Regions from separate parts of the Streptosporangium sp. NPDC001681 genome, predicted to be linked through region 4. Evidence: riboswitches for the same ligand, from Rfam matches in the RefSeq annotation. Region 4 holds a riboswitch; each other region holds the start of a gene.
What was found. Region 4 has a riboswitch for cobalamin ahead of ABT130_RS30785 (DUF7676 family protein). Riboswitches for the same ligand answer to the same signal wherever they lie in the genome.
Positions count from the first base shown of each region.

Region 1 (7,848 bases), on a different contig from region 4:
GAGTGAGACGGCTCCCGGGGCGGCCGCCGGTGGTGGCCGTCCCCGGCCTGTAACAGATAGTGATAAGAGGGTAACCTATGGTATAGGGGGTTCTTGGGGGAAGGGGCGCTTATGCGCCGTAGGAGGTTTTTCGCGCTGGTGGCGGGTGCCATGGTCGTCGCGGGCTGCGACCTGAACGGTGACTCCGCCGACTCGGCCGTGGGCCGCCTGAGCATCCTCGAACCCACCGCCGACGGCCACGGCTGGGACGGCATCGCGGGCAGGCTCGCCTCCGTCCTGGTCCTGTCGGGACTGGCGCGCTCCGCCATGGCCGTCGAGCGGCCGGGAGCCCTGGGTTCCATCCCGCGTGACGCGTTCGGCGCCGTACGCGGCTCGTTCACGCACGAGGGCACGCTGCTCGTCACCGCGATGCCGATGGTGACGGCCGCGGAGATCGCCAACACCGCCGCGGTGGTGGACGCCGCCACCCCTCTCGCCCGCCTGGTCGGCGACTGGACGGTCCTGGTCGTCCCCTCGGACTCCCGCCTGCGCACCTTCGAGGACTTCGCCGCGGAGCTGCGCCGCAACCCGGCGGTGCTGACGGTCGGCGGCCGGCCGGAGGGCGGTTCCGACCACGTGCTCTACGGCATGATCGGCAAGTGCCTCGGGGTGGACGCCCGGTTGCTGGAGTACGCGGGGTTCCTCGGCGCCGAGGATGCCGCCGAGGCGCTCCAGGTCGGACGGGTGGCGGCCCTGCTGGGGTCGGCCCGCGCCCTGCGGCCCGAGATCACCGCGGGCCGCCTGCGTCCCCTGGTGGTCTCCTCGGGCAGTCGGCTCGACGGGATCGACGCGCCGACGCTCCTGGAGGTCGAGGTCCGGCTGGAGTACAGCGACTGGTGCGGCCTGCTGGGACCCAAGGGCATGAGCCAGACGGATCGGGACGCCGCGATCGCCCTGTGTGACAGGATCGACGCCGCGCCGCGCTGGCGCGCCCTGTGCGCGGCCAATGGATGGAGCCGGGTCTACCTCAGCGGCGACGACTTCCGCCAGTGGCTCTTCACCGAGACGGCCCGCACCCGCGGGGTGCTTCACGAGCTCGGGCTACTGAAGTCCTCCGACACAACTTGTTGGGGTAGTTGCGTCAGACGCCCCTAGATGTAGGATCCTGCTCGTTGCTGGTTCGCCCCGGGAGGGGCGAGGCAAGAGGGAACCCGGTGAGATTCCGGGACTGCCCCGCAGCGGTGAACGGGAACGAAAGCCGTCATGTGAGCACTGGGTGAACCATGCCCGGGAAGCGACGGCCGGTAGGCATGCGCAGGGCGCCCGTGAGTCCGAAGACCTGCCGGTGACGTGATTGTCCAGGGCCTCGTGGGAGGGCCCGCGGAACGAGGCGGTCCGGCGTGCCCGGGATCGCTCGCGGACGCGTGCCCCTCCGGCGGAGCCGTACGGGGAAGTCAGAGCGAGCGAGGAACACCACGTGACACAGGCCTTGGCAGAGACCGCAGCAGGGATCGCGGCGGGAACCGCGGCGGAGAACGCCGGGAACGCGCCGGTCGATCGCAGGCTGGCCATCGACGAGGCGGCGGCCCGGGTGATCACCGACCCCGAGAACTCCAGGGTCGCCGCCGCGCTGCTGGCCGAGCTGATCGCCGACGAGGCCGCCGAGCACGGCGTCCGCGACTTCTCCGAGTCGGTCGCCGCGACGCACGAGGCGGGGCTGATCGCCGACGGGCTCGCGGAGTTCGTGGCCGCCCACGCCGGGGTCCTGGACGCGCTCATCGAGCCGGACGCCGACGCCAGATTCGAGTACTTCGGGCTGCGTACCGTCTACGACCGCTACCTGCTGCGTCACCCGCGCACCCGCAAGGTGCTGGAGCGCCCGCAGCACTTCTTCCTCCGGGTGGCCTGCGGCCTGTCCGAGACCGTCGAGGAGGCCGCCGAGTTGTACGCGCTCATGGCCACCCTGTCCTACCTGCCCAGTTCGCCCACGCTGTTCAACTCCGGCTCGCGCAGGCCCCAGCTCTCCTCGTGCTTCCTGCTCGACTCGCCCCGCGACGAGCTGGAGGCCATCTACGAGCGCTACGGGCAGGTCGCGCGGCTGTCGAAGTACGCCGGGGGCATCGGGATCGCCTGGAGCCGGATCCGCTCGCGGGGCTCGCTGATCCGCGGTACCAACGGCCATTCCAACGGCATCGTGCCCTGGCTGCGCACCCTGGACGCAAGCGTCGCCGCGGTCAACCAGGGCGGCCGCCGCAAGGGCGCGGCCTGCGTCTACCTGGAGCCCTGGCACGCCGACATCGAGGAGTTCCTCGAACTGCGCGACAACACCGGCGAGGAGGCCCGCCGCACGCACAACCTGAACCTGGCCAACTGGATCCCCGACGAGTTCATGCGCCGGGTCGAGGCCGACGGCGTGTGGTCACTGTTCGACCCCAAGGAGGTCCCGCACCTCACCGACCTGTACGGCGCCGCGTTCGACGACGCCTACCGGGCCGCCGAGGCCGAGGGCCGGTTCACCGCGCAGCTCCCCGCCCGCACCCTGTACGGCCGGATGATGCGCACGCTCGCCCAGACCGGCAACGGCTGGATGACCTTCAAGGACGCGGCCAACCGGACCTCCAACCAGACGGCCAGGCCGGAAAACGTCATCCATCTGTCGAACCTCTGCACCGAGATCCTCGAGGTCACCAGCGACGCCGAGACCGCGGTCTGCAACCTCGGCTCGATCAACCTGGCCGCCCACCTGTCCGGGGACTCCGGAGAGGGCATCGACTGGGCGCGGCTGCGCGCGACGGTCCGCACCGCCGTGCGGTTCCTCGACCGCACCATCGACCTGGGCTTCTACCCGACCCCCGAGGCCCGGGCCGCCAACCAGAGGTGGCGCCCGATCGGGCTCGGCGTGATGGGCCTGGCCGACGTGCTGTTCACGCTGCGGCTGCCGTTCGACTCGCCGCGGGCGCTGAAGCTGTCCACCCGGATCTCCGAGGAGATCGCGCTGGCCGCCTACCGGACCTCCTCGGACCTGGCCGTGGAGCGGGGCCGCCACCCCTCGTACCGGGAGACCAGGGCCGCCGCCGGGGTGCTCCACCCCGACCACTACGGGGCCGCGACGTCGGCCGCGTGGACGGAGCTCAGGGAGCGGATCGCCGGAACGGGGCTGCGTAACTCGCTGATGATCGCGATCGCGCCCACGGCCACGATCGCCTCCATCGCCGGTTGCTACGAGTGCATCGAGCCGCAGGTCTCCAACATCTTCAAGCGCGAGACCCTCTCGGGTGAGTTCCTCCAGGTCAACCGCTATCTCGTCGCCGACCTACGGGCCCGGGGGCTGTGGACCTCGCGGATCCGTGACGCGATCAAGCGCGCCGACGGCTCCGTCCAGGACATTCCCGAGATCCCCGCCGACCTGAAGCTGCTCTACCGGACCGCCTGGGAGCTGCCGCAGAAGGCGCTGATCGACCTGGCCGCCGCACGCACCCCGTACATCGACCAGTCGCAGTCGCTGAACCTGTTCATGGCCACGCCGACCATCGGCAAGCTCTCCTCGATGTACGCCTACGCCTGGAAGTCGGGCCTGAAGACCACCTACTACCTGCGCTCGCGCCCGGCCACCCGGATCGCGCAGGCCACCGTGGCGGCACCGGTGGCCGGGGAGGTCCCCGTCCCCGTCCTCGACCCCCAGGCCGTCGCCTGCTCCCTGGAGAACCCCGAGTACTGCGACGCCTGCCAGTAGGCCTGCCGGCGGCCCGTCCCGAGGGCACCCCGTCACCCCTCAGCCACTCCGAAAGGCATTTTCCCGATGTTGCTCGACCCCGGCATGGATCTCACCCTGCGGCCGATGCGCTACCCCGAGTTCTACGAGCGCTACCGGGCCGCGATCCGCAACACCTGGACCGTCGAGGAGGTGGATCTCGCCTCCGACCTGGCGGACCTGGCGAGGATGACGCCCGAGGAGCGTCACCTGATCAACCGCCTCGTGGCGTTCTTCGCCACCGGCGACTCGATCGTGGCCAACAACCTCGTCCTCAACCTCTACCAGCACCTCAACGCCCCCGAGGCGCGTCTCTATCTCAGCAGGCAGCTGTTCGAGGAGGCGGTGCACGTCCAGTTCTACCTGACCCTGCTGGACACCTACCTGCCCGACCACGACGAGCGGGTCAAGGCGTTCGCCGCAGTCGAGCACATCCCCTCGATCCGCGACAAGGCGGAGTTCTGCTTCCGCTGGATCGACTCGCTCGGCGGGCTGACCCGGCTGGAGACCAGGGAGGACCGGCGGACGTTCCTGCTCAACCTGATCTGCTTCGCGGCGTGCATCGAGGGTCTGTTCTTCTACGGGGCCTTCGCCTACGTCTACTGGTTCCGCGCCAGAGGGCTGCTCAGCGGCCTGGCCACCGGGACGAACTGGGTCTTCCGTGATGAGTCCATGCACATGGAGTTCGCCTTCGGCGTCGTGGAGACCGTGCGGGCCGAGGAGCCCGGCCTGTTCGACGACAAGCTCACCGAGCAGGTCACCCAGATGATCGAGGAGGCGGTGGCGGCCGAACTGGCCTTCGCGGCCGACCTGTGCGGCGACGGTCTGCCGGGAATGGGGGTGGAGCAGATGCGGCGCTACCTTGAGTACGTGGCCGACCAGCGGCTGGTCAGGCTCCAGATGCCCGTCCGGTACGGCACGGCCAACCCGTTCGCGTTCATGGAGTTGCAGGACGTGCAGGAGCTGGCCAACTTCTTCGAGCGGCGGGTTTCGGCCTACCAGATAGCCGTCGAGGGGAATGTCGCTTTCGACGAGTCCTTCTGATTGGCTGATGGTCCGGGGAAGAGAGCGACGAAGGGGCAGTCGTCAGTGTCCAGCTGGATCATCATGATCATTTCCGTGGCCGCCGCAGTCGTGGCGGTCGAGGTGGTGCGCAGGGTGCTGCGCTCACGGCTGATCGGTGAGAAGTGGGCGCTCGCCGGTCCGGTCGTGAGCCGCTGCACCTGGCCGGGGTTCGCCATGGCCGCCGTGGCGACCGCCTACACCGCCTACGAGCCCGGTATGGCGGAGGGCTCAGTCAGCCAGGTGATCGACCGCGGCCTCAGCGTGGCGATGATCGGGTGCGCTACCTGGCTGGTCATCCAGGCCGCCTACGCCGTCACCGACGTGGTCCTGGACCGCCTGGTCACGGTCCAGGGCGAGGGCAACCGCAGGGCGCGCCGCATCCGTACCCAGATCACCCTGGTCCGCAGGGTCGCCTCGGCGGTGATCATCGTGGTGGCGCTGGGCGCGATGCTCTTCACCTTCCCCCAGGTGCGGGCGCTCGGCGCCGGTCTGCTGGCCTCGGCCGGGATCGCCGGCGTCGTCGTCGGCATCGCCGCCCAGTCGACACTGGGCAACCTGCTCGCCGGCCTTCAGCTGGCCTTCAGCGACGCGCTCCGCCTGGACGACGTCGTCGTGGTGAAGGGCGAGTGGGGCCGCATCGAGGAGCTCAGCCTGACCTACGTGGTGCTGCGGCTGTGGGACGAGCGCCGGCTGGTCCTGCCCGTCTCCTACTTCACGACCAACCCGTTCGAGAACTGGACCCGGCACAGCAGCAGGGTGATCGGCCACGTGTTCATCCGGGTCGACTGGTCGGTGCCGGTCGAGGAACTGCGCACCGAGCTCTACCACGCCCTGCGCGTGCACCCGCTCTGGGACCAGAAGGACTGGACCCTCCAGGTCACCGACACCCTTCCCAACGGGCTGCTGGAGTTGCGCGCCCTGATGAGCGCCGCCGACTCCGCCAGTGCCTGGGACCTCAAGTGCGACATCCGCGAGCACCTGGTGGCCTTCGTCCGCGAGAAGTACCCCCAGGCTCTGCCTCGTTTCCGGGTCGAGAATCCGCCCCTGCCCGCCACCCTTCCCGGGACGCTCACCGGCCTGACGGCGCCGGCACGTTCCGGCGATGAGGATGGTGGTCGGCCGGCTCCGTCCTGAGGCGGCCGGTTTCCTGGGCCGGCCGCGTCGGGAGTGCGGTCCGGAGGCGTCCCGCGATGTCCGGTGGGCAGAGTCCTCCGGATGTCTCGGATACCGAGGTCGCGGCGGCACCCGTCGCGGCCACCGCGGCCGTTCGGGCGCGGTGGCGCACAGGAGTGCTCACTGCAAGGGGCAAATGATGCCGAACGTGTGGTTTCTCATGCTTTGGGGTGGTCTGACGACAAGATCATGAAGCGTACCGGGAGAATCTATCCCGTGCAGATCTCCGAAGGCTTTGAACTGTCCGTCGACCAGCATGTCGCCACGTTGAGGATCAACCGCCCAGAGAAGCGCAACGCGCTGAGCGCGGCCATGTGGCGGGCCCTGCCCGCGCTGCTCGCGCCGCTGGCGGACGATCCGGCCGTGCGGGTGCTGGTGCTCACCGGGGCGGCAGGTACCTTCTGCTCCGGGGCCGACATCTCGGAGATCGCCGAACTCGCCGGCAACGGTGACGAGAGCGGCGATGACACGGGGGCGACAGTCGCCGCGGAGCGGGCGCTGGCGGAGTTCCCCAAACCGGTGATCGCGATGATCGAGGGCTTCTGCGTGGGCGGCGGCTGCCAGCTCGCCCTCGCCTGTGACCTGCGCCTGGCCGCCGAGGGAGCCCGTTTCGGCATCACTCCCGCCAAGCTCGGCATCGTCTACCCGCCGAGCTCCACCCGCCGCCTCACCGCCGCCGTCGGCCCGTCCACCGCCAAGTTCCTGCTCTTCTCCGCGGAGCTCATCGGTGCCGACCGCGCCCTGCGCACCGGCCTGGTGGACGAGGTCCTGCCGGCAGCGGAGCTGTCCGAGCGCGTGTACGGCCTCGCCCGCACCCTGGCCGGCCGCTCCCAGCTGACGGTGGCCGCCGCGAAGGAGATCGTGGACGGCCGCGCCGACGAGGCGCGCTTCCTGCTGTGGCAGAAGGAGGCGCGTGAGGAGGTCGCCGAGGGCGTCGCGGCCTTCCTCGAACGTCGTCCGCCCCGCTTCACCTGGACCGGCCCGGGGCGTGGCGGTCAGTCGGACATGACCTCGTAGAGGTTGCCCGTCTCGTCCGCGAAGAACAGGCCGCGCGGGCGGAGTGGATGGTCGATCCGCCCATTGTCGTGGTGGGCGGGGTGGTTGCCGTACGGCACGCCCCGGTCCTTGAGCCGGGCGAGGATCCCGTCGAAGGTGGCCGGGTCGACGTCGAAGGCCAGGTGGTGCCCTTCGGGGTCTGCCACGGTCATGAAGTCGAGGGTGAGAGACCCGTTCACCCGGACCGGGGCGAAGTGACCGTGTGCCCCGGCGGGCGGCAGGCACTCCAGGTTCATGATGCCTGCGAAGAAGTCGGCCGCCTCCTGCCTGTCGAGCGCGGGCACGATGGTGTGGTTCAACGTGATCGTCATTGCGGGGCCTTTCTGTGGGGTCTTCGGAGATCGTCCGAGGACGGGGCAGAGGGGTGCGGTCAGGTGAGATCGGGGTGGGCAGGGGGGCCGCCGGGCACCCGGTAGGCCGCGACGCCCTCCTTCGGCCGTGACGCTCCGAAGCGGCGGCCCCGGGGGTCGGCCGGGCGGATGAGGCCGAGCGGGACCGGGCCGGCCCACGGCGAGTCGGCTCAGGTCAGGGCGCCGTGGACGAACACGTCGACGAGGTCGGCACTCAGCTCGGGGGCGCCCTCCGGCTGGCGGGCGCTGGAGAACACCATGGCGAGGAAGAGCGCGGCCAGGCGTTCCGGGGGCAGCCGGAGGGAGTCGCGCTCGGGCTCGAACAACTCGGCCAGCGCCGTGTGGGTCTCCCTGAACGAGGACTCCCGGTCAAGCCGGGCCGCATCCTCGCGCTCCGGTGACGGATCTCCCTCCCCTCGGCTCGGGGCGGGCGTTCCGGCCTCCTGCTTTGGCGGAGAGGGCGCGCCCGCAGGG
Region 1 covers NZ_JBEOZN010000030.1:46,163-54,010, reverse strand. The annotation lists gene glmS (glutamine--fructose-6-phosphate transaminase (isomerizing)) at 1-6, shown strand, start outside; gene ABT130_RS16385 (Bug family tripartite tricarboxylate transporter substrate binding protein) at 112-1,134, shown strand; cobalamin riboswitch at 1,139-1,340, shown strand; gene ABT130_RS16380 (ribonucleoside-diphosphate reductase subunit alpha) at 1,457-3,712, shown strand; gene ABT130_RS16375 (ribonucleotide-diphosphate reductase subunit beta) at 3,779-4,774, shown strand; gene ABT130_RS16370 (mechanosensitive ion channel family protein) at 4,820-5,929, shown strand; gene ABT130_RS16365 (enoyl-CoA hydratase/isomerase family protein) at 6,185-6,985, shown strand; gene ABT130_RS16360 (VOC family protein) at 6,964-7,335, opposite strand; gene ABT130_RS16355 (TetR/AcrR family transcriptional regulator) at 7,545-7,848, opposite strand, start outside.
Region 1: another riboswitch for cobalamin. It lies ahead of ABT130_RS16380 (ribonucleoside-diphosphate reductase subunit alpha); the one in region 4 lies ahead of ABT130_RS30785 (DUF7676 family protein).

Region 2 (7,848 bases), on a different contig from region 4:
GGGGTGTTCCAGTTCGTCAAGTCGGCCAAGTGGCGCATCGGCGAGGAACGGGCGCTCGTGGTGCTCGGCGAGTCCGCCGAGGGCGGCAGCGTGACCTGGCACAAGATGGGCGAGGGCTGGTCGTGGATCCAGCGGCCGGGCAGCGAGGAGGACCACGCCGCCGACGCCCGCGAGGGCTGGGAGCAGATCAGGCGTGACCTGGCCGCGGAGACCTACCGCTTCTACGTCCTCGACGAGTTCACCTACCCCCTGAAATGGGGCTGGCTGGACGTGGACGACGTGGTCGCCACCCTGGTCGCGCGGCCGGGCAACCAGCATGTCGTGATCACCGGCAGGGATGCCGACCCGAGGCTGGTCGAGGTCGCCGACCTGGTGACCGAGATGGGGAAGGTCAGGCACCCGATGGACGCCGGGCAGAAGGGCCAGAGGGGCATCGAATGGTAGTGCCGCGACTGGTGATCGCCGCGCCGTCCTCGGGCAGCGGGAAGACCACCGTCGCGACCGGCCTGATGGCGGCGCTGCGCGCGCGGGGCCTGCGGGTCTCCCCGCACAAGGTGGGACCCGACTACATCGACCCCGGCTACCACGCGCTCGCCACCGGGCGCCCCGGCCGCAACCTCGACCCCTGGCTGACCGGTGAGGACCGGGTCGCGCCGCTCTTCCTGCACGGTGCGCGGGACGCGGACATCGCCGTGGTCGAGGGGGTCATGGGCCTGTACGACGGTGCCGGGAGCGGGGACTTCGCCTCCACCGCGCACGTCGCCCGGCTGATCGGCGCGCCGGTGGTGCTCGTGGTGGACGCCGCGCGGCAGGGCAGGTCCGTGGCCGCGCTCGTGCAGGGCTTCGCCTCCTTCGACACCCGGGTACGGCTGGCCGGGGTGATCCTCAACCGGGTCGGCTCGCCGCGGCACGAGGAGATCTGCCGCGCCGCGCTGGACGAGAGCGGCATCTCCGTACTGGGCGTGATCCCGCGGGTGGACGGGGTGGCGACCCCTTCCCGCCATCTCGGGCTGATCCCGGCGGCCGAGCGCAGCGGGGACGCGGTGGCGGCGGTGGAGCGGATGGGCGCCCTGGTCGCCGACTCCTGCGACCTCGAAGGACTGGTGGCCCTGGCGCGCTCGGCGCCGCCGCTGCCCGCACATCCCTGGACTCCGGCCCTGCCCCCGTCCCCGTCTGTGACCGCGTCCGCGTCCGGTGGACGGCCGGTCGTGGCCGTGGCGGGCGGGGCGGCGTTCACCTTCGGGTACGCCGAGCAGGTCGAGCTGCTCGCGGCGACGGGGGCCGAGGTGGCGAACTTCGACCCGCTCAGGGACGAGTGCCTCCCCGAGAACGCCGGGGCGGTCGTCATCGGCGGCGGCTTCCCCGAGATGTACGCGGCGGAGCTGTCCGCCAACGAGCCGCTCCGCCGCCGGGTGGCCGCCTTCGACGGCCCGATCGTCGCCGAGTGCGCCGGGCTGCTCTACCTGGCGCGCGAGCTGGACGGCCATCCCATGTGCGGAAGGCTCGACATCACCGCGACGATGACCGGCAGGCTCACGCTGGGCTACCGTGACGCCGTGGCGACCGCCAAGTCCGTGCTCACCCGCGAGGGCGAGCGCTACCGGGGCCACGAGTTCCACCGCACGGCCACCGATCCCGGGCACGCGACGCCGCCGCTGTTCCGCTGGAGGGGCGCGGCCGACGGCTTCGCCGAGCCCCTGCTGGCCGCCTCCTACCTGCACCTGCACTGGGCAGGCAGCCCCGAGCTGGCCGAACGCCTGGTCGCGGCCATCGGCTGAACCGCCCTCACAGGGCACCGCACCGGTCCGATGACTCCGAGCCCGGCGGCATCCTGCACAGAGGTGGTTACATCACGCGCGTACATCTCCGCCCGCACCGGTCCGATGACTTCGACTCCGGCGGCATCGGTTGAACCACACTCACCCCGGGGGGCGGGTCAGCGATCCTCCAGGTCGCCCTCGATGGTGAGGTACGCCTCCCGCAGGGCCGTCATGATCTCGGGGTCGGGGTGCTCCCACATCTTCCGGTCGGCCGCCTCAAGGAGCCGTTCGGCGATGCCGTGCAGCGCCCATGGGTTCGACGCGGCCATGAACGCCCGGTTCTCCGGGTCCAGGACGTAGGTGGCGGCCAGCCTGTCGTACATCCAGTCGGCCATCACACCCGTCGTGGCGTCGTAGCCGAACAGGTAGTCCACGGTGGCGGCCAGCTCGAACGCGCCCTTGTACCCGTGCCTGCGCATCGCCGCCAGCCAGTTGGGGTTGACCACCCGGGCGCGGAAGATCCGCGCGGTCTCCTCGTGCAGGGTCCTGGTCCGCACCGCGTCCGGACGGGTGCTGTCGCCCACGTACGCGGCGGGCGCCCGGCCGGTGAGCGCCCGCACGGTGGCGATCATCCCGCCGTGGTACTGGAAGTAGTCGTCGGAGTCGGCGATGTCGTGCTCGCGGGTGTCGACGTTCTTCGCGGCCACCGCGATCCGCCGGTAGGCGCTCTCCATGTCCTGCCGCGCCGGTGTTCCGTCGAGGTCGCGACCGTAGGCGAAACCGCCCCAGACCGCGTACACCTCGGCCAGGTCGGCGTCGTCGCGCCAGTTCCCGCTCTCCATCAGCGGCAGCAGGCCCGCGCCGTAGGCACCCGGACGGGAGCCGAAGATCCGCAGGGTGGCCCGCCGCTCGTCGCCGTGCGCGGCCAGGTCGGCGTCGGCGTGCGCCCGCACGTAGTTCTCCCCGGCGGCCTCCGCGAGGCCCGCCACCAGCCGTACGGCGTCGTCCAGCATGGTGACGACGTGCGGGAAGGCGTCCCTGAAGAACCCGCTGATCCGGACGGTCACGTCGATTCTGGGCCGGCCGAGTTCGGCGAGCGGGATCGGTTCGAGGCCGCTGACCCGCCGGGACGCCTCGTCCCAGAGCGGCCGCACGCCGAGCAGCGCGAGCACCTCCGCCACGTCGTCGCCCGCCGTGCGCATGGCACTGGTGCCCCAGACCGACAGCCCGACGGAGCGCGGCCACTCACCGGTGTCGGAGCGGTACCGCTCCAGCAGGGAGTCGGCCATGGCCTGCCCGGTCTCCCACGCCAGCCTGCTGGGCACCGCCCGGGGATCGACGGAGTAGAAGTTCCGCCCGGTCGGCAGCACGTTGATCAGCCCGCGCAGCGGCGACCCGCTCGGCCCGGCGGGGACGTAACCGCCGTCGAGCGCGTGCAGCACCGCGCCGATCTCGTCCGTGGTCCTGGCGAGCCGGGGCACGATCTCCCCGGCCGCGAACCCGAGCACCTTCTCTACGGCGGCCAGGACTCCGGAGTCGCGGTCACTTCCGCCGACGAGGACGGACGCGGTGACGGGGGAGACGGCGAACGGGTCCCAGCCGTGCTCCTCCATGCCCTCGACGAGGGCGCGGGCCGTCGACTCGGCCTCGTCCACGCTCACCCTCGCGGCGCCGCCGTCCTCGGCCAGGCCGAGGGCCTCACGCAGGCCGGGGAGTGCCTCCTGGCCCGCCCAGATCTGGCGGGCGCGGAGCATGGCCAGCACGAGGTCGACGCGGGCCTTCCCCTCGGGGGCGCTGCCGAGCACGTGCAGGCCGTCGCGGATCTGGACGTCCTTGACCTCGCAGAGCCATCCGTCGACGTGCAGCAGGAAGTCGTCGAACCCGCTGTCCTGCGGCCGGTCGTCGACGCCCAGGTCGTGGTCGAGCCTGGCGGCCTGGATCAGCGTCCAGATCTGCGCCCGGATGGCGGGCAGCTTGGCCGGGTCCATGGCCGCGATCGAGGCGTGCTCGTCCAGCAGCTGCTCCAGCCGGGCGATGTCGCCGTAGGTCTCCGCGCGGGCCATCGGCGGCACCAGATGATCGACCAGTACGGCGTGCGCCCGCCGCTTGGCCTGCGTGCCCTCACCGGGGTCGTTCACCAGGAACGGGTAGACCAGCGGCAGGTCGCCGAGCGCCGCGTCGGGGCCGCAGGAGGCCGACATCCCCGCCGACTTGCCGGGCAGCCACTCCAGGTTGCCGTGCTTGCCGACGTGCACGATCGCGTGCGCGCCGAAGTCGTCGGCCAGCCACCGGTAGGCGGCCAGATAGTGGTGGCTCGGCGGCAGGTCGGGGTCGTGGTAGATGGCGACCGGGTTATCCCCGAAGCCGCGCGGCGGCTGGACCATCACCACGAGGTTGCCCGCGCGCAGCGCGGCCAGCACGATCTCGCCGTCGGGATCGCGGCTCCGGTCGACGAACAACTCGCCCGGCGGCGGCCCCCAGTGCGCCTCGATGCCGTGCCGCAGGTCCTCGGGCAGCGTCTCGAACCACGCCCGGTAGCGCGCGGCCGGGATCCGCACCGGGTTCGCGGCCAGTTGCTCCTCGGTGAGCCAGTTCCGGTCCTGGCCGCCCGCCGCGATCAGCGCGTGGATCAGCGCGTCGCCGTCCCGCTCCGCCACGCCGGGGAAACCGTCTCCGAGGTCGTACCCGGCCTCCGTCATGGCCGTGAGCAGCCTGACCACGCTGGCGGGGGTGTCCAGGCCGACCGCGTTGCCGATCCTGGAGTGCTTGGTCGGGTACGCCGACAGCATCACCGCGATCCGCCGTTCCGGTGCCCGGACGTGCCGGAGCAGGCCGTGCCGTACCGCGATGCCGGCCACCCGCGAGGCCCGCTCGGGATCGGCCACGTACACGGTCAGGCCCTCGTCGTCGACCTCCTTGAAGGAGAACGGCACAGTGATGATCCGCCCGTCGAACTCGGGGATCGCCACCTGGGAGGCCGCGTCGAGCGGGGACAGGCCGTCGTCGTTCTCCCGCCAGGCGTCCCTTCCCGTGGTCAGGCAGAGGCCCTGCAGGATCGGCACGTCCAGCTCGGCGAGCGCGCCGACGTCCCACGCGGAGTCGTCCCCGCCCGCCGAGGCGGTCGCCGGGCGGGTGCCCCCGGCGGCGAGCACGGTGACCACCAGGGCGTCCGCGGCCCGGAGCGTGTCGAACAGGTCGGGCTCGGCGCTGCGCAGGGAACCGCAGTAGACGGGCAGGGCCTGGCCGCCCGCCTCCTCGATGGCCAGGCAGAGCGTCTCGACGAAGGCGGTGTTGCCCGCGACGTGGTGCGCGCGGTAGTAGAGCACGCCGATGACGGGGCCCTCGGTGCGTCGCGCGACACGTTCGAGGGGGCCCCAGCTCGGGGTGGGCGCGGGCGGTGCGAAGCCGTACCCGGTGAGCAGCACCGTGTCGGAGAGGAAGGCGTGCAGCTGGGCCAGGTTCGCCGGACCGCCGTGCGCGAGGTAGGCGTGCGCCTCGGCGCAGACCCCGCCGGGCACCGTGGACAGCTCCATCAGCTCGGCGTCGGGGGCCTGCTCGCCACCGAGGATCACGACGGGCCGCCGGTCGGCGAGCAGCGCGTCCAGCCCGTCCTGCCATGCCCTGCGTCCGCCGAGCAGTCGCACGACCACGAGGTCCGTGCCCTCGGTCAGCGCGGGCAGGTCCTCGGCGGACAGCCGCGCCGGGTTGCCGAGCCGGTAGTTCGCGCCGCTCGTCCGCGCGCTGAGCAGGTCGGTGTCGGAGGTCGACAGCAGCAGGACGGCAGGCGGCGCGGGTGGCACGGCCGATCGCGGGGTGGGCGGCACGGAACGCATGCAGAAGTCCTCCCTCGGGGTCCTCGCCCCGGGTCGTCGTCATCGCGACGGCAGGAGTCTCCTGGCTCCCGGATCAACGCTCACCCCGGCCTTCCCGTCCGTTGCCGGACCGTGGCCTTCGGTGGGGTTCGCTCCCCGGTTACAGTGGCGGGACCGCGCCGGTTTCACACCGGCTTCCTCCCTGCGCCGTCGCCTAGGTCACACTATGCCAGGCGGACATCCGTAAAGAAATGGGAGCTACCATCCACTGCGTGTCAATAACCGACCCTCCCGGAAGAACCCGGGCCGACGCGTGTCCCGGAGCGCTCCAGGTGCACGCCGCGGCCGACGGCGGCCTGGCGCGGATCCGGGTTCCCGGCGGGGCGCTCACGGCGCGTCAGCTCCGCGTGGTCGCCGCCGCCGCCCGGGAGCTCGGATCCGGCGTGATCGAGCTGACCTCCCGGGCGAACCTCCAGGTACGCGGCCTCCCGCCGCAGGACGGCGAGTCCCTTCCCGTCGTGCACCCGGCACGCGACGACACGCGCGTTCCGGACGACGACCGGAGGCTTTCCCCGGCATCCGACTTCGCCGTGCGGCTGGCCGCCGCCGGGCTGCTGCCGTCGGCCACGCATGAGCGGGTACGCAACATCGTGGCCTCACCCCTGGCCGGGCGGGCACCCGCGAGCCTGCTCGACGTCCGTCCGCTCGTGTCCGAGCTGGACGGGGAACTCCGCGCCCGGCCCGCGCTCGCCGACCTGCCCGGCCGGTTCCTCTTCGCGCTCGACGACGGCTCGGGCGACATGGCGGCTCTCGGCGCGGACGTCACGCTGCTGCCGGTCGATCCGCTGGACGCCTCGGCGGACGTCTCCGAGGTGGCGCTGCTGCTCGCCGGTGCCGACCTGGGGCTGCGCGCCCCCGTCTCCTCCGTCGTCACCGGCATGCTCGCGGTCGCCGAGGCGTTCCTGGCCGAGCGCGCCGAGCAGGGGTCGGGCGCGTGGCGGCTCGCCGAGCTGACCGACGGTCCGGGGCGGGTCTCGGCCCGTGTGCTCAGGGCGGAGCCGGCCCTTCGCCGGGCCGCCCCCGTGGTACGGCGGGAGCGGACGATGGACGGCGGCGCGGCCGGGGTCGTCATGCAGCGTGACGGAAGGTCGGCCCTCATCGTTCTCGCCGCGCTCGGACGGCTGTCGGCGGCCCAGCTGGAGGCGCTCGCCCAGGCGGCCGAGCACGGCGGGGGAGAGGTCCGGGTGACGCCGTGGCGGACGATCGTCGTCCCCGACCTGCCGGCGCCGGAGGTCGATGGCCGGCGGGCGGCGCTCACGGCCGCGGGCCTGGTCAGCGACCCGGCGTCGCCGTGGCTGGGCCTGACCGCCTGCGCAGGCCGGCCCGGATGCGCCAAGGCCCTCGCCGACGTGCACGCCGACGTCCACGCGGGTGCGCGGGCGAACGACGGCACCGGTTCCGAGTTCGATGCGGACGGTCCTGACGACGTCCACCCCTCGCGGGGCCGCACCCGTGCGCTCCCCGTGCACTGGTCGGGCTGCGAGCGGCGGTGCGGACGCCCGCGCGGCCGGGTCGTGGACGTGGTCGCGACCGGAGACGGATACCGCGTCGAGGCGGACGGCGTGAGCCGTACGTTCGCCGACGCCGAGCAGACGAGCGCCGCGGTGGCGGCGACCAGAGAGGGAAAGTGATCGACTACATCAGGGACGGAGCGGAGATCTACCGCCGCTCCTTCGCCACCATCCGCGCGGAGACGGACCTCGGCGGCATGCCGCCGGGCGTCGCCCAGGTCGCGGTTCGCATGGTGCACGCCTGCGGCATGGTCGACCTCGTCGACGACCTCGCGTGGTCGCCGGGAGTCGTCACGGCGGCGCGCGAGGCGCTGCGCGACGGCGCGCCCGTGCTGTGCGACGCCATGATGGTCGCCTCCGGCGTCACCAGGCGACGGCTGCCGAAGGCGAACGAGGTGATCTGCACACTCGGCGACCCGCGGGTCCCGGAGCTGGCGCTGCGGCTGGGCACCACCCGCAGCGCCGCGGCGCTGGAGTTGTGGCGCGACCGGCTCGACGGCGCGGTGGTCGCGATCGGCAACGCGCCGACCGCGCTGTTCCGCCTGCTCGAACTGGTCGAGGAGGGTGCCGGACGCCCGGCCGCGGTGCTGGGCGTGCCGGTCGGCTTCATCGGGGCCGCGGAGTCGAAGCTGGCCCTGGCCGAGCACCCGGCCGGACTCGACCACCTGGTGGTGCACGGACGCAGGGGCGGCAGCGCGATGGCGG
Region 2 covers NZ_JBEOZN010000205.1:3,653-11,500, forward strand. The annotation lists gene cobO (cob(I)yrinic acid a,c-diamide adenosyltransferase) at 1-444, shown strand, start outside; gene ABT130_RS45175 (cobyrinic acid a,c-diamide synthase CobB) at 438-1,778, shown strand; gene cobN (cobaltochelatase subunit CobN) at 1,937-5,593, opposite strand; cobalamin riboswitch at 5,629-5,830, opposite strand; gene ABT130_RS45185 (ferredoxin-like domain-containing protein) at 5,845-7,263, shown strand; gene ABT130_RS45190 (precorrin-8X methylmutase) at 7,260-7,848, shown strand, end outside.
Region 2: another riboswitch for cobalamin. It lies ahead of cobN (cobaltochelatase subunit CobN); the one in region 4 lies ahead of ABT130_RS30785 (DUF7676 family protein).

Region 3 (7,848 bases), on a different contig from region 4:
CGCGTACGCCGACCCCGTTCCACCCTGGTCCCCCGAGTCGCCGTACTATGATCCCGCCGGTACGCTGACCATCACGAACGGTGGCCGCACGGAGACCTGGACCTGGGAGCCCGGCCACCAGAGCTACCGGAGCACCGAGAGCAACTCCGGGTCGATCGAGCGGGACGGGTAGCCGCCGGCAGGCCCGCCGAATCCGGAAAGCGCGCGTGGGCCGCGTACGACTTCCGATCACACGGTGGCCGTCCGCCGGTCCGCGCGGGTGTCGCTCGCCGGTGCCGCGATCACCCTGGGAATTCGGTCGTATATGGTTTGTCAGTAAAGATCAACAGTTTTATGGAATTCCCATATCCTTCCCGAAGGCGATGAAGGGCGAGGGTATGGGCGAGCAAGAAGATGTTCCAGCGGGTATCGACCCGAACACCCCAAGTGTCGCTCGAATGTACGACTACTACCTCGGAGGCAAGGACAACTTCGCCTCCGACCGGGCGGCCGCGGAACAGTTCATGCGGGTGGTGCCCGGTATCCGCGAGATGACCCGGGCGAACCGGGCGTTCCTCTCGCGAGTCGTCGATCTGCTCGTGCGCCAGGGCGTGCGGCAGTTCCTCGACATCGGGTCGGGACTGCCGACGCAGGACAACGTGCACCAGGTCGCCCATCGCATCGCGCCCGACACCCGGGTGGTCTATGTCGACAACGACCCCATCGTCCTGGTGCACGGCCGTGCGCTCCTGGAGGACAACCACCTCACCTCTGTCGTCCAGGGCGACATGCGGGAACCCGAGAAGCTCCTGACGGACCCGCAGATCGAGAGCGCCGTCGATTTCACCCAGCCTGTCGCGGTGCTGCTGATCTCGATGCTGCACTTCATTCCCGACGACGCCCTGGTCGCCCACATCATCACCACGATCCGCGAACGGCTGGCCCCGGGTAGCCATCTGATCGTCACGCACGCCTTCGAGGCCAACGTCAGCGCCGAGGTGCACGAGGCCGGGCAGCAGGTCTACCGCTCGACCAGCGCGGGGGCGCTCACCTCGCGCGGCCCGGAACAGCTGGCCGAGTTGCTGAGTGGAATGGAGCTGCTGGAGCCGGGGATCGTCCCGGTCGAGGCGTGGCGCTCCGAGTACAACGAGTACGGAGAGAAGATCACCGTCGACTTCACCAAGCCGGGCATCCTCGGCGTCGTCGGACGTAGCTGACCGCCTCCAGGCGAACTGGACTGGGAAGGCGCGAAACGAAAAGCGTCAGCCAGGGCGGTGGGTTGGTGGCCGGCGGGTCGGCAACAGGACGCAGTCACCGCACATGCCGCCGCCGGGCAGGCGGTAGTACAGGCAGCAGCTGCGACGGACGAAGAAGGGACGGCCGGGTACGGGCTCGGTCAGTTCGCCGGTGCCGCGCAGGAGATCCCGGTCCAGTAGTTCGCGGCCCAGCCTCATGGCCTTCGCGGTGAGGTCGGGCCGTCGGTGGGTGAAGGCGCCGATGGTTCCGGCCAGTGCGGAGGCCGCATTGCCCCACAACAGCCCCGGCGCGATCTTCACGATCCGCCGGACCGCCTCCGCGAGCGGTTCCAGCATCTCGGCCATGATGCCGCGGTAGACCGGTTCGGCGATCCGCGCGGGGTCGCGGACGCCCCAGCCGGACAGCCGGGTGGCTCGCAGCGGCAGCGGGTCGGGGGCCGGCCGCCAGTACAGGTGCTCGGGGGCCAGGTCGATGAGCAGGTCGTGCGCGACCACGGCGCCGATGGACGGTGACCACAGGCGGGCGGCCAGGCCCTGGAACAGGATCGAGGCGGCCACCCGATGCTCGGTGGTGCCCAGACGTCCGGCCATGTCGTGGATTCTCGCCTCCAGGACGCCCGGAGCCGTCCACAGATCGGTGAACGGTCGCCATCCGGTCTCGGCCTCGCCTGTCTCGATCCCGAAGTAGCCGCCGATGGAGCGGACGTCGGCGACCGCGCCGGCGACCACGGCCGGGGCGGCGGGCAGCAGTCCGGGCGGAGCACCGGCGGGTGAGTCGCACGGCATGGCAACCGCCTTCCTCTCTTGGGGAGTTCCGCCCCAATTTCGCTGAGGAGGCGACGGCGTGAGTCTCCTGGCTCTCGGGTCCAAGCTCGCCCGGCCTTCCCACCCGTACCCGGGCAGTGGCGATGTCGGGGTCCGCTCGCCGATCACAGTGGCGGGACCGCGCCGGGTTCACACCGGCTTCCTCGTTCCGCCGTCACCTTCGCTGTCATGGTCGCACGGCCCGCATGATTCGCGGTGGGAGGGCCTGCCCAAGGAGGCCACCGCTTCCGGCGACGCGCTTTTCACCGCGTACCGGCGATACCTTGCCGAACTCGCGATCATGCTGTGACCAGCGGTCCCGCACCCCGAGGGCGAAACAAGTTCAATGACCCACAACCGGGTCGCAAGTCCTCATCGCTACCGTGATCGCCGATCACATCTTGTTGACGGCAAGGAGAAAAACAGGGTGGCAGCAGTGGATTCCGTGCTTCGGACCGCTCGGCGGCGGATGAACACGTACCTGCGCGAGGGATCTGACACGTTGAACCTGTCGGGTCTCGGGCTGGCCCAGGTGCCCGAGGAGGTGGCCGAGCTTCCCGGTCTGCGGGTGCTGCACTTGAGATCCAACTGGTTGACCGAGCTTCCCCGGTTCCTGACCGACCTGCCCGCGCTGACCGAGCTCGACCTCGGGGGCAACCGTGAGCTGACCGCCCTGCCCGAATGGATCGGCGAGCTGACCGGACTGATCTACCTCAATGTCTCGGTGACCGGACTGCGCCGCCTCCCCGACTCGATGCGCGAGCTCACCGGTCTCACGGAACTCGACCTGAGCAACCTCTATGACCTGGAGGAGGTGCCCGAGTGGATCGGCGACTTCACCCGGCTCGCCAGGCTCCGCATGTGGTACGCCGGGCCGGCCTGTTTCCCGGCGTCGATGGCCCGTCTCACCGCCCTCACCTGGTTGGACCTGACATACAGCCGGCCCGCCGACCTCTCTCCGTGGCTGGGCGAGCTGACCGCTCTGGAGCATCTCGATATGGGATGCGTCCCACTGACCGGCCTGCCGGAGTCGATCGGGAACCTCACCGCCCTCACCTCTCTCGGCCTGTGGAACACCGGGCTGACCGAGCTGCCGGAGTCGATCGGCAAACTCACCGCCCTCAGGTCCCTCAGCCTGGGCCTGAACAAGCTGACCGCCCTTCCCGAGTCGATGCGGACCCTCACCTCCCTGACCGAGCTCGATCTGCGGAGAAACCGGCTGGCCGAGCTGCCGGAGTGGCTGGGTGAGCTGACCGCGCTCACCGACCTGCGCCTGGACCGCAACGACCCCAGGCCCCAGGTTCCGGCCTCGCTGCGAGCACTCGCGCGAACCCGTCCGGAATGGCGCCGCTTCCTGGCCAGCCGCACCCGCTGAGCCTCTCCGAATCAGGTGCGGTGGCAGTGGCAGGGACAGCGCGTTGAGGCCGCTGCCTGAGCCTGGCACAGAGAGGGGGCACAGCAGCCCGCTCTCCTCGCGCTGACGGGGATTTCCGCCGTCGGAAGGTCAGGAGAGGCGGCCGACGTAGGCGAGGGCCTGCTTCAGCAGGGTGCCCTGACCGCCGAGCATCTCCTGTTGCACCAGCGGTGACGAGGCCTCCTCGGGAGTGAACCAGACAAGGTCGAGGGCGTCCTGCCGGGGGCGGCAGTCACCCACGACCGGGACGACGTAGGCGAGGGAGACCGCGTGCTGCCGGGGGTCGTGGTAGGGCGTGACGCCCTGCGTCGGGAAGTACTCGGCGATGGTGAACGGCTGCGGAGAGGCGGGGATGTTGGGCAGTGCCGTCGGGCCGAGGTCCTTCTCCAGATGGCGGATGAGCGCGTCGCGGACCCGCTCGTGGTGCAGCACCCGGCCGGAGACGAGGGCGCGGCTGACCGTCCCGTCCGCTCCGATGCGCAGCAGCAGGCCGACATGCGTGACCACTCCGGCCTCGTCGACTCGCACCGGCACGGCGTCGACGTAGAGGATCGGCATTCGTGCGCGGGTCGACTCCAGCTCTTCGGGAGAGAGCCAGCCGGGCGTGGTTTCGGTCATTTCGGTCATTGATCGATCGTACTTCGCGGTGGGCTCGGAAACGCGTTCTTCCCCGGCGACCTGCCGAAAGTCAGGGCCGGCGGGGCGCCGCCCGGCCTCGCTCGCGGTACGCCGGTCGTGGAGTCGATGCTCGCGATATCGCCAGGCGTACCGGCTTCTCGCCATGCCGAACGCGCCGCCGTCCACCGTGCGCAGACCCTGTTCATCACCGCCCCGATCCGGCTCTTATGATTCACCGCAGAACCGGCATGGACCTCTTGGAAAGAGAACCGGTCGTTGGGAATGTTCATCTCGGTGAAATGCTCAGGCCGCTATCGTGAAGACATCGCGTGAGCGAGAGAAGGTGGTGAGATGGCCAGGCATGAATGGGATCCCGATCTGGGCGGCGGTCAGAATGAAAGCACTGGGCGTCGAATTGCCAGGGCGCGTAAACGCAGAGGGCTCACCCAAACCGGCCTGGCGGCCAGGGCCAATGTTTCCCGCAGCCTGATCGCACAGGTCGAGGCGGGTCATAAACCGGCCACTCCCTCGCTTGTGGCGGCTGTGGCAAGGGCCTGCGGGGTCGATGCCGCCGAGATCAACGGTCAGCCCTACCGAGGGTCCGACAGACGCACCGACGCGGTGCACGCGGCGATGCCCGCCATCAGGCGCGCTGTCACCTACGCCGACGTCTCCCCGGAGCTGGAGGTCCCTCCCCGGTCACTTGATGAGCTCGCCAAGGAACTGGTCAAACTCCAGAAGCTGCAGGGGGCCGCCGCCCATGTCAGGCTCGGTGGGCGCCTGCCGCCGGCCATCGAGGAGCTGACGGTCCACGCGGTCGAGTCGGACGCTCCGAGGGCGTGGCGCCTGCTGAACCACGCGTACGCCATAGCGGTGTCCCTGACCCGCCGCCTGGGCTACAACGACCTGGCGCAGGTCGCCGTCGAGCGGGCCGCGACCGCCGCGCTGCGCGCCGACGACCCGCACCTGCGGCACCTGGTCTCGCTGTCGCGGGCGCTGCTGCTGCTCACCCTGGGGTCCGGTGACATCGCGCTGACCATGGTGAGGCGGGCGGCGAGCGAGGTGGACCGGTCAGATCCGGCAGGCCTGCAGGTTTACGGCTCCCTCCAGTTTCGCGCGGCCGTCTCCGCCGCCCGGCTGGGGCATGAGTCGGACGCCTGGGAGCACCACGGCCTCGCGGCGGAAACAGCCGCCCGCATCGACTCGCGAACCCGGTCAGACCCGTACGGGCTGCAGGTGAATCCCGTCAACGCGGTGATTCACGGATGTGTGGTGGCGACGGAACTCGGTGACTACGACAGGGCGATTCGCCTGGACTCGGGTTTCATCCCGCCTGCCAGGCTGTACGCCGAACGTAGGGCACATCACGAGATAGACATGTCCAGGGCACATCTGTGGCTCAGGGATCACGACAGAGCACTCAGCCGAGTTCTCAACGCCGAGCGAATCGCCCCCCAGATGACACGATTCCACCCTACGGCGAGAGAGACCGTCAGGCAGCTCGGCACCTATTACCGCACCGTCCCCGAGCGGTTACGCGGCCTGGAAAGTCGAATGGCCTTCTAGATTTACCAGGGAGAATTGTTCACGGGAAACTGTGAACACTGCCGGTGGTCATGTTCCGTAAGGTCGCGATGATGGTGAGCATCGCGCTTCTCGCCATCCGAATCCGATGATTCCGACCTTGGAGGACGGGTGACACGGCGTGCGGTACGGGCTGGATATCGGGAAATGATCGACGAGGCGACGGCGAACCGGCACGACCGGGCGCTGGCGGTCGTTCAGCGACTCCTGGTCGAGCGGGGAATCCGCGCCCACCGCCATCACACGATCAGCCTGGGTTTCGCCGACCGTACGGACGCTCCCACCTGGCCCGGACTATCCGCTCCCCGCTCGTGGACAAAGCGGCATCCGCCCGAACTGGTCGTGATCGACTCCCAGGGCAGGCGCGACGCCACGGTGACCATAGGCCCACGCTCGGGCTGCTACCTGGTGTCCGTCCGCGACGGCCCCGACCTGCAGGCCTTCAGGCAGGAGCAGCCCCAGAACGTCGTGCACCTGATCATCGCGACCCGGCGGGTGCCGGCCTGTCCCCTGCCGGCCACGGAAGAAGGGGTTGGTTGACGACCAACCCCTGCCGCCCCCCGGTGTGAGCAACGTCGGCATTCCGCGCTGGAATCGAGATCTCCCCCGCCAGGGGGAGGATGGTCTTCCGCGTTGCGGTTACGCTGTCGCCATGGGCCTCAGGGGCCGGATGGCCGCATCGTACGTGCTGGTGACGGCGGGGGCCGCGGTCCGCGTCGCCGCGGGGATCCGCGCGGTGGTGTTCACCCGAACCTCCCCTTGGGCGTCCACGACAGGATCGGGGAGGTTCGGGACGCCGTGCCGGCGTATGCAGGCGACGAGTTCTCGGTAAACCGCCAGGGCTGATGACGGGGTGGCACTCGGCGTATCCGGCCGATCCGATGAGGGGCCGGGCCCGCAGGCCGCCAGGAGGGGCACGATCAGGAGGACGCCCACTCCGCAGATCTTCATAGCTCTACCTCCGGAAATGTCGAATACCTCAACACTTCCGGTCGAGCCGCTCCGACACATCGCGCCCGGGTGGAGCGACAGATCCCCCATCCGGGGGACAGGACCGCTGTCGACGACGGTGGCTCTGGCACAGACGGGGGCCGCGGTTGAGGCCGGCCGTGATGGTGCCCGGGGGCGGCACGGTGACCGGGCGGCCCGCGTGCAGGGATTCGGTCACGCACGCGGCGGTCACCGGCTCAACGTCCGATGACGTACGGGCTGTGTGCCCCGTTCGCTTCAGTGGGTGACGGGACGGACGTGCCGTCGGCGCCGCGTCCGCCACTAGACTTGAGCCCGTGGACGACGAGCCCGAGGTAGAGATCGGTGCACCGCTCCCCGCCACCGCCTACACGGTTCTGGGCGTCCTGTCGATCCTCGACGAGGAGCTGTCCGCCGCCGAGATCAAGGTCCGGTGCGACTACACGCTGCGCTGGTTCTACTGGTCCCCCGCTATCAGCCACATCCGCCGGGAGCTGCGGAGACTGGGGGACCTGGGGCTGGTGACCGAGCGCGAGGTGACGATCGGCAGGGTCAGGCGGAGCACCCTGTACCAGACCACGGAGCGCGGTGAGGAAGTGCTCCGGCAGTGGGTCTCAAGCCCGCCGGTCGACGAGCCGGTGATGCTGAAGAACCCCGCGCTGCTCCGGGTCTACCTCGGCAGGTTCACCGAGCCCTACGAGCTCGTCAAGATCCTCGATGACCGGCTGGAGCAGCTGGAGGAGCAGATCAAGGACCTCGTCTGGGGCAAGAGGCGCAGCCACGAGCTCGGCCTCGACGAGGAGGAGCGTGTCCAGTACGGGAGCGCGCTCGGCGACTACCTGCTGCGCGCCGCCCACTTCGAGTACGGCAACGTGCGCCAGCTGCGCGATCGCATCGCCGACTACGACCCCGACCATCCGGAGCTGAAGGTCACCCGCCCGAAGGGCCTGCTCCGGCGCCGCCTGCGCCAGCACGACGCGCCACCGGAGGACCTGCCCGACGAGTGACACGGCGGAGACGCCTGCGGGCACGCCGGAGCCACCGATCTCGCCGAGGCGGTCGGTGGCGGCGGTGCGTTCCCGCGAGCGGTGGACGGTCAGTTCTCCTCCGAGACCACCCCCAGGTACGTCCCGTAGACACCGAGCCGCTCGCCGTCACGCTCGATCTCCCCGAGCAGCCGGCTGCGCGGGGAGACCGCGGCGTCCAGCGGGAGCACGCTGAACC
Region 3 covers NZ_JBEOZN010000033.1:38,478-46,325, reverse strand. The annotation lists gene ABT130_RS17490 (hypothetical protein) at 1-172, shown strand, start outside; gene ABT130_RS17485 (SAM-dependent methyltransferase) at 363-1,196, shown strand; gene ABT130_RS17480 ((2Fe-2S)-binding protein) at 1,242-2,021, opposite strand; cobalamin riboswitch at 2,060-2,237, opposite strand; gene ABT130_RS17475 (leucine-rich repeat domain-containing protein) at 2,476-3,414, shown strand; gene ABT130_RS17470 (NUDIX hydrolase family protein) at 3,544-4,080, opposite strand; gene ABT130_RS17465 (helix-turn-helix domain-containing protein) at 4,423-5,637, shown strand; gene ABT130_RS17460 (hypothetical protein) at 5,767-6,195, shown strand; gene ABT130_RS17455 (hypothetical protein) at 6,942-7,631, shown strand; gene ABT130_RS17450 (hypothetical protein) at 7,721-7,848, opposite strand, start outside.
Region 3: another riboswitch for cobalamin. It lies ahead of ABT130_RS17480 ((2Fe-2S)-binding protein); the one in region 4 lies ahead of ABT130_RS30785 (DUF7676 family protein).

Region 4 (7,848 bases):
GGCGAGCACCGTGATCCCCCGGTAGGCGCTCTCGTAGGCGGGAGAGATCTCGTCATCGAGAAAAGCGGTCCCGACCATCGACTTCTCCAGCCCGAGGGCGAGCATGATCTCGGTGACATGCTGGTTGAGTGTCACCGCCCGCTGCGGCGGCTTCTGGAAGGTGGTCGTCACACCACAGTTGGTCACGGTGAGGGGGAACCCTGCGGCGGCCGAGCTCGCCGCCGGATTCGTGGCGCCCGTGGGGCCGGCGGTCTGCTCGCCGGCTCCGCAACCGGCCACCAGGAGCGCGGAGACGAGGAGGAGCAGGAGTGGGAGTGAGCGTCGGCTCGTCATGAACGGGTCCTTGTGAAGAGGTGCAGGGTGAGGATGTCGGGAATCGGCGCGAGGCCGGGGCCTCCGGCCTGGATCCAAGCGGCGATGTCCTCGGCGACGTCGAGGTGGTTGACCAGGCCGAGCCATACCGGCCGCCCGCCTGCGGCGCGTCCGGCGGGTGAGGGCCGCACGACGATCACGTTGGCCTGCTCGCACACGTCCAGGCAGTCGCTGACGTGGACATCGGCGATCTCCGACAGGCGGCGAAGCTGCTCGTCATGGTCGAGGGCGGGGATCTTGCGGGTGCTACCGCAGCAGCAGTCCCGGCAGACGGTGAGCCTGCTCATGCGTGCTTGAATCCCTTTCCGGTGCGATCCAGCGGGTCGGGTCCGAGGCCGAGGTAGGTGGCGCGCAGTTCGTCCCAGGTGGCCAGGCGCTCATAGTCGGGCGGGTCGAGGATCTGCTGGCGGTCGGTGAGGAAGGGGTTGGGCAGCAGCACCGTCATCAGCTGGTCGCCTTGGCCGTTGAACATCCGCAGGCCCCAGGAGACGGGGCTGCCGTCGGCGCCGATGGAGCGATACAGCTCGGCGCGGGCGCAGCGGCGGATCCGCCCGAGTTCGGGACCGCTCGCGGTGTGCTCGCCGATACACCAGCGGCCGAAGTCGACGGTGACATAGCCGTCGTACAGGCTGATCCGCTCGGGTGCGTTGGGCGCGGCGACCTCCCAGGCGGCGCCTTGGACGATCACGCCGAACCAGATGTGCTCCCAGTGTTTTTCGAAGATGCCGGTGACCAGGGCCAGCAGGGTCTGCTCGTCGGTGGGCAGCGCCCACAGGTGCAGGGTGGTCCGGTGTTCCTCGACGACGGTGTGGCTCATCGCTCTCCTACGGCTTTCGTCCACTGCTCGTGGGCGCCACAGGCGGTGGCGGTGAGCAGGACAGCGAGCAGCACGCCGGTGATCGGGCGGAGGATGCCCATGGGTGGTCTCCTGGAAACTGGCCGCGGTCACCGTTCCTCGACGGCTGCCGCGACGGGCGAGAGGCCGGATCACCAGGAGAGTCCTGCACGACGGGCAGGCTGAAGGGCCCCATAGCGGGAGAACCGCATGACGGCCACCGTCCTCTCTTGGGGAGATCCGCCCCATTTCGTGAGGAGGCGACAGCGTGAGTCTCCTGGCTCTCGGGTCGATGCTCCTCCCGGCCTTCCCACCCGCACGCGGGCAGTGGCCTGTTCGGGATTCACTCGCCGATCACAGTGGCGGGACCGCACCGGATTCACACCGGTTTCCTCGTTCCGCCGTCGCCTACGCCGACCATGTTCGCACAACCACCATTAACGACAAGACCTCGACCGGCTCGTTCAATGATCGTTGCAACGGCGTCCGGGACCGCCGCGCGTACCGTGCGTGCGGTCCCGGGGCGGCACGCGATCCGGCTCCACACGCACGGCCGCCGTGGAACACGAGGCGCTCTTCGCATGACCGTCCCGCGTTTCGGGTGAACGGCGGGAGCCGTTCCCACGTATGCCCGGGTATGAGATTCACGCACCCGGCCGCGACGGCCTGAGGCGTGATCCGCTGTCCCGGTCTTCTCGGCGAGTCACCCGGCTGACAGGATGTCCTTTGTGACCCCTACGGCGTCGGCGCTGCGCGTGCCACGAGCCATCGTCTTCGCGACGATGTGCCTCGTGGTCTCCGCGGGCGGCCACGCGCTGGCCGGGGGCGGCCTGATCCCGCCGCACCTGGCCGTTCTGGGCGCACTGATCGCCTTTTGCGTGGCGTACGCGCTCAACGGGCGCGAGCGCGGTGTGGAGGTCGTGCTCGGCGCGACCACCGGCGCGCAGATCCTGCTGCATGAGCTGTTCAATCGCGCCGCGCCCGCACCGCAGGCGATGTTCTCCGCTGAGCACGGCCATTCCGGCCTGGGCATGACGGTGATCCATCTCGCAGTGGCGCTGGGCACCGGATGGTGGCTGCACCGCGGCGAGAGCGCCCTGTGGCTGATGATCCGCCTGTACGGCGGGCCGAGGCCGCTGATCCGGCTGTTGTTCGCCATCCCCGCCGAGGTGGCGCCGCCGGTGTGGCGGGCCGTTCCGGCCGCCGATGTCCGGCCGTACGGCGGCTGGGAAATCCTGCCGGTGCTGCGGCGGCGCGGCCCGCCCGTACCGCGACACGCCGGCTGAAGGACCTGAAGGAAGGGTCCGGAGGGTGGCGTGCCCCCGTGACCAGACGCCCTCCTTTTTTCACTGGAGGCGTTCCTTCCGTTTCGCCGGTCCGTGCCGAGGGCACGGCCGGAGGTTCCTCCTGGAGTCCACGATGGCGTCCCTGCCACGATCCGTCCGCACGACCGTTGTCACCGCCCTGTGTTGCGCCATATTCGTCCTGCTCGGCGCACCCGCCGCGCTCGCCCACGACCGCCTCAAGAGCAGCTCTCCCGCCAAGGATGCCAAGGTCTCCGCCGTCGAACGGATCAAGCTGGAGTTCAGCTCTCAGGTCCGCTTCCCGGCGGTCGCGCTGCGCACGGCGAGCGACACGATCATCGACATCGGCAAAGCGAAGGCCGCAGGTGACACGGTCACCTCCGATGTTCCGGCGCCCCTGGCCCCGGGTGACTATGTGATCGCCTGGCGGGTGGTCTCCTCCGACGGCCACCCGATCGAGGGGGAGACTCCCTTCACCGTGACCGCCCCGGCGACACCGCCCGCGAAGGCCGCATCGACCGTCGCGACCACACCGGTGCCGGAGCCGACGGCTTCAGCGTCCGCACCGGTGGTCGCGCAGCCCGTTTCGCCTGGCCCCGCTTCCGCCACCGGCGAGCAGGAGAACGCCGGGAGCCTGCCGGGCTGGATCTGGGTCGCACTCGCCGCGATCGTGGCCATCGGCGCGGGCATCTGGTTGCAGGCCTCTCGCCGAGGCCGTCCCGGCGGCGCGGAGTGATCCGCCGGCCATGCCCGCGCACCTGACGTTACGTCTCGCCCGCGCCGCGGCCTTCGCCGTGGTGTGCCTGGGGCTCGGCGTGCTCGCACACGTGTCCGGCGGGGGCGTCGTCTCCGCACCGGCGGCGGCGTGCGCCTTGACGCTGGCGTTCCTGGCGGCGCTGCCCGCGACCGGCGGCGAGCGCGGCCTGGGCGTGATCTGGCCGTTGCTGGCAGGAACGCAGGTGGCGCTGCACCTGCTCTTCTCCACGGTTCACCTCATCGCGCCGCTGGCCGAGGCCGGCGGGCACGCGCATTCGGGGTTGGTCCCCGGGCTGGGCATGGTGGTGACGCACGGCTGGGCGGGAGCGCTGGCCGCGCGGTGGCTGGCTCGTGGCGAGGCCGCGCTCTGGGCGGTGCTGCGCCGCCTCGCCGTCCGGCTGTGCCGGCTGCTGAGGGTCCGGTGCGGCCAGACGGCCGCACCCGCCCGTCCATGGCTCACGAGCTCCCCCGCCCCGCCGCTGCTGCGATCCGCGTTACTGCGGTACGCGCTCAGCGGGCGGGCCCCGCCACTGCCGATCCGCGGCTGAGCCGCTCCCCCTTCACGGGCTGACCCCCACAGGCGGTCCCGTCTCCTCACGATGCCCTCCCGGGCGGACCCGGTCCGCCCGGCTGCCGCCGTGCCCCTACCCCCCAACCGGAGTACGCCCATGCCCGTCCCCGTTCCCCTCTCCGATTCCCCGGCGAGCGCCGCCGGTCTACGCCTGTCCGCCGTGAGCTGCCGGCACGGCAGACTCCTCGCGGTGGACGCCGTCGACCTGGCGCTCGCCCCCGGCGAGCATCTGGCCATCATCGGCACCAACGGCTCGGGCAAGAGCACGCTGCTGCGCGCGCTGCTCGGACTGCATCGCGAGGTCTCCGGGGTGATCGAGGTCTCGGGACGGCGGGCGCGCACGCCGGCCGACTGGGCCCGCCGCCGCTCCGAGGTCGCCTGGATCCCGCAGCGCCAAGCGGCCGGACGCTTCCCGCTGCTGGTGCGCGAGCTGCTGGCCAGCGGCGGACACGCCGAGCGGGCGTTCGCCGCGGCCGAGGACCTGGGGGTGGCCGCCCTGCTGGAGCGCCCGCTCGCCACCCTGTCGGGTGGCCAGCTGCAGCGCGCCTATCTGGCGCGGGCGCTGGGACAGGTCGCGGCCGGGGCGGGACTGGTGCTGGCCGACGAGCCGACCGCGGCCCTGGACTTCGCCGGTCAGGAGCAGGTCGCCGGCGTGCTGGCCGGGCTGGCGGTGAGCGTGGTGGTGGTCACCCATGACCGGGTGGTCGCCCAGGCGTGCGGGCGGGTGGCCGAGATGGCCGCCGGGCGGCTGCGGGAGGTCCGGTGAACTCGATCTGGACGCTGCTGGAGATTCCCTCGGTCCGGCTGGCCCTGGTGGCGCTGCTGCTCGGTTCGGTGGCGCTGCCGATCGTCGGGGTGTTCATCGTGGGGCTGGACATCATGCCGGTTCGTTTCGCGATGATGCACGTCGCGCTGCTGGGCATCGCGATCGGCCTGCTGAGTGGCCTGGACCCGCTGCTGTGCGCGCTGGTGCTGTGCGGGCTGACCGGCGGCGCGCTCACGCCGCTGGCCCGCAGCAGCGCGGGGTTGCCGGGGGCGATGGGCCTGCTGATGACGCTGGCCATCGCGGCGGCGCTGCTGGTGCTGTCGATCTCCGGGGTGAACGCCAACGGGGCGTTCGAGCTGCTGTGGGGGTCGATCCTGGCGACCCGCCCCGGCGACGTGGCCGCGCTCGCCGTCCTGGCCGCGCTCGTCCCGCTGCTGTACGGGTTGCGCAGGAAGGACCTGGCCCTGCTGCTGCACGACCGTGAGCTGGCCGTCTGCTCGGGAGTGGCCGTGGAGCGGCTCACGCTCGTCCTGCTGGTGGTGATCGCGGTGGCGATCGCCTCGGCCATCCGGCTGACCGGGGCGTTGCTGGTCGACGCGCTCACCCTGCTGCCCGCCCTGGCCGCGCGCCGGGTCGGTCGGTCGTTGTCGGCCATGGTCGGCTGGTCGGTCGCCTTCGGGCTGGCTTTCAACCTGGGCGGCTTCTGCCTCGCCTTGCTCTTCGACTTCCCACCAGGCCCGGTGCTGGTGCTGGTCGGCGGGATCTGCACCGTCCTTCTCTATTCGATCCCGGAAAGGATCCTCACGAAATGATCATCTTGCGCCGATTCCGTCTCGCCACCCTGGCGGCCGTCGCCGCTCTGACCATGGCCGCCTGCGGAAACACCGAAGATGCCTCCTCGGCCGCTCCCTCCGCCTCGCCCGGCGGCTTGAAGATGGTCGCCGCCTCCACCTGGGAGGCGGGGTTCGCCAAGGCCGCGGGCGCGACCGACATCACGGTGATCGTCCCACCCGGCGTGCACCACGCCGCCGACTACGACCCCAAGTCGTCGGATTTGGCGAAAGTGGCCGAGGCCGACATGGTGCTGTACGCCGCCTTCGAGGGCTTCGCCGGCAAGCTCAAGGAGGCCGCCGGGTCCAAGGCCAAGCTGATCGAGGTCTCCCTGGACAACGCCCCCGACAAGGTCAAGGCCGAGGTGCGGCGCCTGGGCGGTGAGTTCGGCACCGCTCAGGCCGCCGAGGCGTGGACCGCGGCCTTCGACACCGAGTACACCGCGTTGAAGGAGAAGGTCACCGCTGCCACCAAGGGCACCGCGCCGGTGATCGTCTCGCAGGCGTTCGTGGCCTGGGCCGCCGACCTGGCCGGCGCCCAGCCCGCCGGGGTGTTCGGCCCGCAGCCGCCCACCGCCGGCCAGATCTCCGAGCCGGCCGGCAAGAAGCCCCAATTGGTGCTCGACAACTCCGCCATGCCCGGCGGGGACGCCCTTGCGGGTGTCGAGGCCAAGCGTGTGGTCATCAACAACTTCCCCGACCAGGGGCTGGATCTGCTCGCCATGTACCGGGCCAACGCCGACGCGCTGACCGCGGCCCTGGGCTGACCGATCGTGCGGGGCGGTTCCGTACGAGCCGCCCCACCACCCCTTTTTTTTGGAAGGAGGCACGTGGACGTTCCCGTGCTCATCGTCGGCGGCGGACCGGTCGGCCTGTGCGCGTCGATCGCGCTGTCCGGGTTCGGTGTGCCCTCGCTGCTCGTCGAGCGGCATGCGGCCACCTCGGCCTTCCCCAAGGGGCGGGCGCTCAGCATCCGCACCATGGAGGTGCTGCGCCGCTACGGCCTGGAGGAGGCCGTGCTGGCGGCCGGAGTGCCCCGCGAGGAGAGCCTGCACTTCTTCTTCGGCACCTCCCTGACTTGCGCCGATCACATCCGTAACAGCAACCTGCCCGACCCGGCGCGGGCGGCCTTCAGCCCTGCCTTCACCGCGGTCTGCTCCCAAGACGTGCTGGAGCCGCTGCTGCGTGAGCACGCCGAGTCGCTCGGCCCCGGCTGGGTGCACTTCGGCCAGGAACTGATCGCGTTGGAGCAGGATGAGCGGGGGGTGACCGCGTGGCTGCGCGACGCCGACGGACAGACATCGACCCTCCGTACCGCCTATGTCATCGCCGCCGACGGCGCCGGCAGTTTCGTACGACGCGAGCTTGGCATCGCCATGTCCGGCGACCCCGCCCTGAGCCGCAATCTCAACATCCTGTTCGAAGCCGACCTGCGCCCACACGTCGCCGACCGGCTCAGCCTGATCTACACCATCGTCAATCCCGCACTGACCGGCACGTTCATGACGGTGGACAACCGGCGCCGGTGGCTGTTCAACCTCGTCCACGACCCCGCGCGCCGCGCGGTCGACGACCTGACCCCCCGCGACTGCGCTGATCTGATCCACGAGGCGGCGGCCGTACCGGATCTCGACATCGACGTGATCGCGACACAGGAGTGGACCGCCGCCGCGTTACTGGCCGACCGTTACCGGGCAGGCCGGGTGTTCCTGGCCGGAGACGCAGCACATCCCATGACTCCCTACGGCGGATTCGGGATGAACTGCGGCATCCAGGACGCCGACAACCTTGCCTGGAAACTCGCCGCCGTCCTGCAGGGCTGGGCGGGGCCCGAACTGCTCGACTCCTACGAGGCCGAGCGGCGCCCCGTCGGGGCCGACACCGTCACCCAGAGCCGTCGCAGCCTGCTCGCGACGCTGGAATCCACCGCCGTCATCCCGGGCGTGGACGGGCCCCAGCCCCGCTCGCGCCCCAGCGACGGACTCGTCTTGGGCTATGCCTACGACGGCCCCGGCGCGGCGGTGGTCCCCGACGGCACACCGCCTCCCGACCTACCGGATCCGGTCTGCGCCTACCGGCCCTCGGCCCGCCCGGGACATCGTCTTCCCCACCTGTGGACGCGCCCTGAGGGGCTCGAGATCTCCACGCTCGACCTCGTCGGCACCGGCTTCACCCTGCTCACCGGGCCGGGCGGAGCCCCCTGGCGAGAGTCGGTGCCCCAGGGCGTACCCCTGCTGGTGCATGTGGGCGACGCGGACATCGCCACCGCCTGTGGGATCGAGGCCGACGGCGCCGTCCTCGTCCGTCCCGACGACCACGTCGCCTGGCGATGCCCCTGGCTGCCGGATCGTCCGGAACAGGCCGTCGCCCGGGCGCTGGCCACGGTACTCAGCAGGTGAAGGGGCTGATCACTC
Region 4 covers NZ_JBEOZN010000082.1:3,202-11,049, forward strand. The annotation lists gene ABT130_RS30775 (ABC transporter substrate-binding protein) at 1-333, opposite strand, end outside; gene ABT130_RS30780 ((2Fe-2S) ferredoxin domain-containing protein) at 330-659, opposite strand; gene ABT130_RS30785 (DUF7676 family protein) at 656-1,189, opposite strand; cobalamin riboswitch at 1,458-1,644, opposite strand; gene ABT130_RS30790 (hypothetical protein) at 1,936-2,493, shown strand; gene ABT130_RS30795 (copper resistance CopC family protein) at 2,627-3,247, shown strand; gene ABT130_RS30800 (MFS transporter) at 3,258-3,815, shown strand; gene ABT130_RS30805 (metal ABC transporter ATP-binding protein) at 3,936-4,604, shown strand; gene ABT130_RS30810 (metal ABC transporter permease) at 4,601-5,416, shown strand; gene ABT130_RS30815 (metal ABC transporter solute-binding protein, Zn/Mn family) at 5,413-6,201, shown strand; gene ABT130_RS30820 (FAD-dependent monooxygenase) at 6,265-7,833, shown strand; gene ABT130_RS30825 (hypothetical protein) at 7,823-7,848, opposite strand, start outside.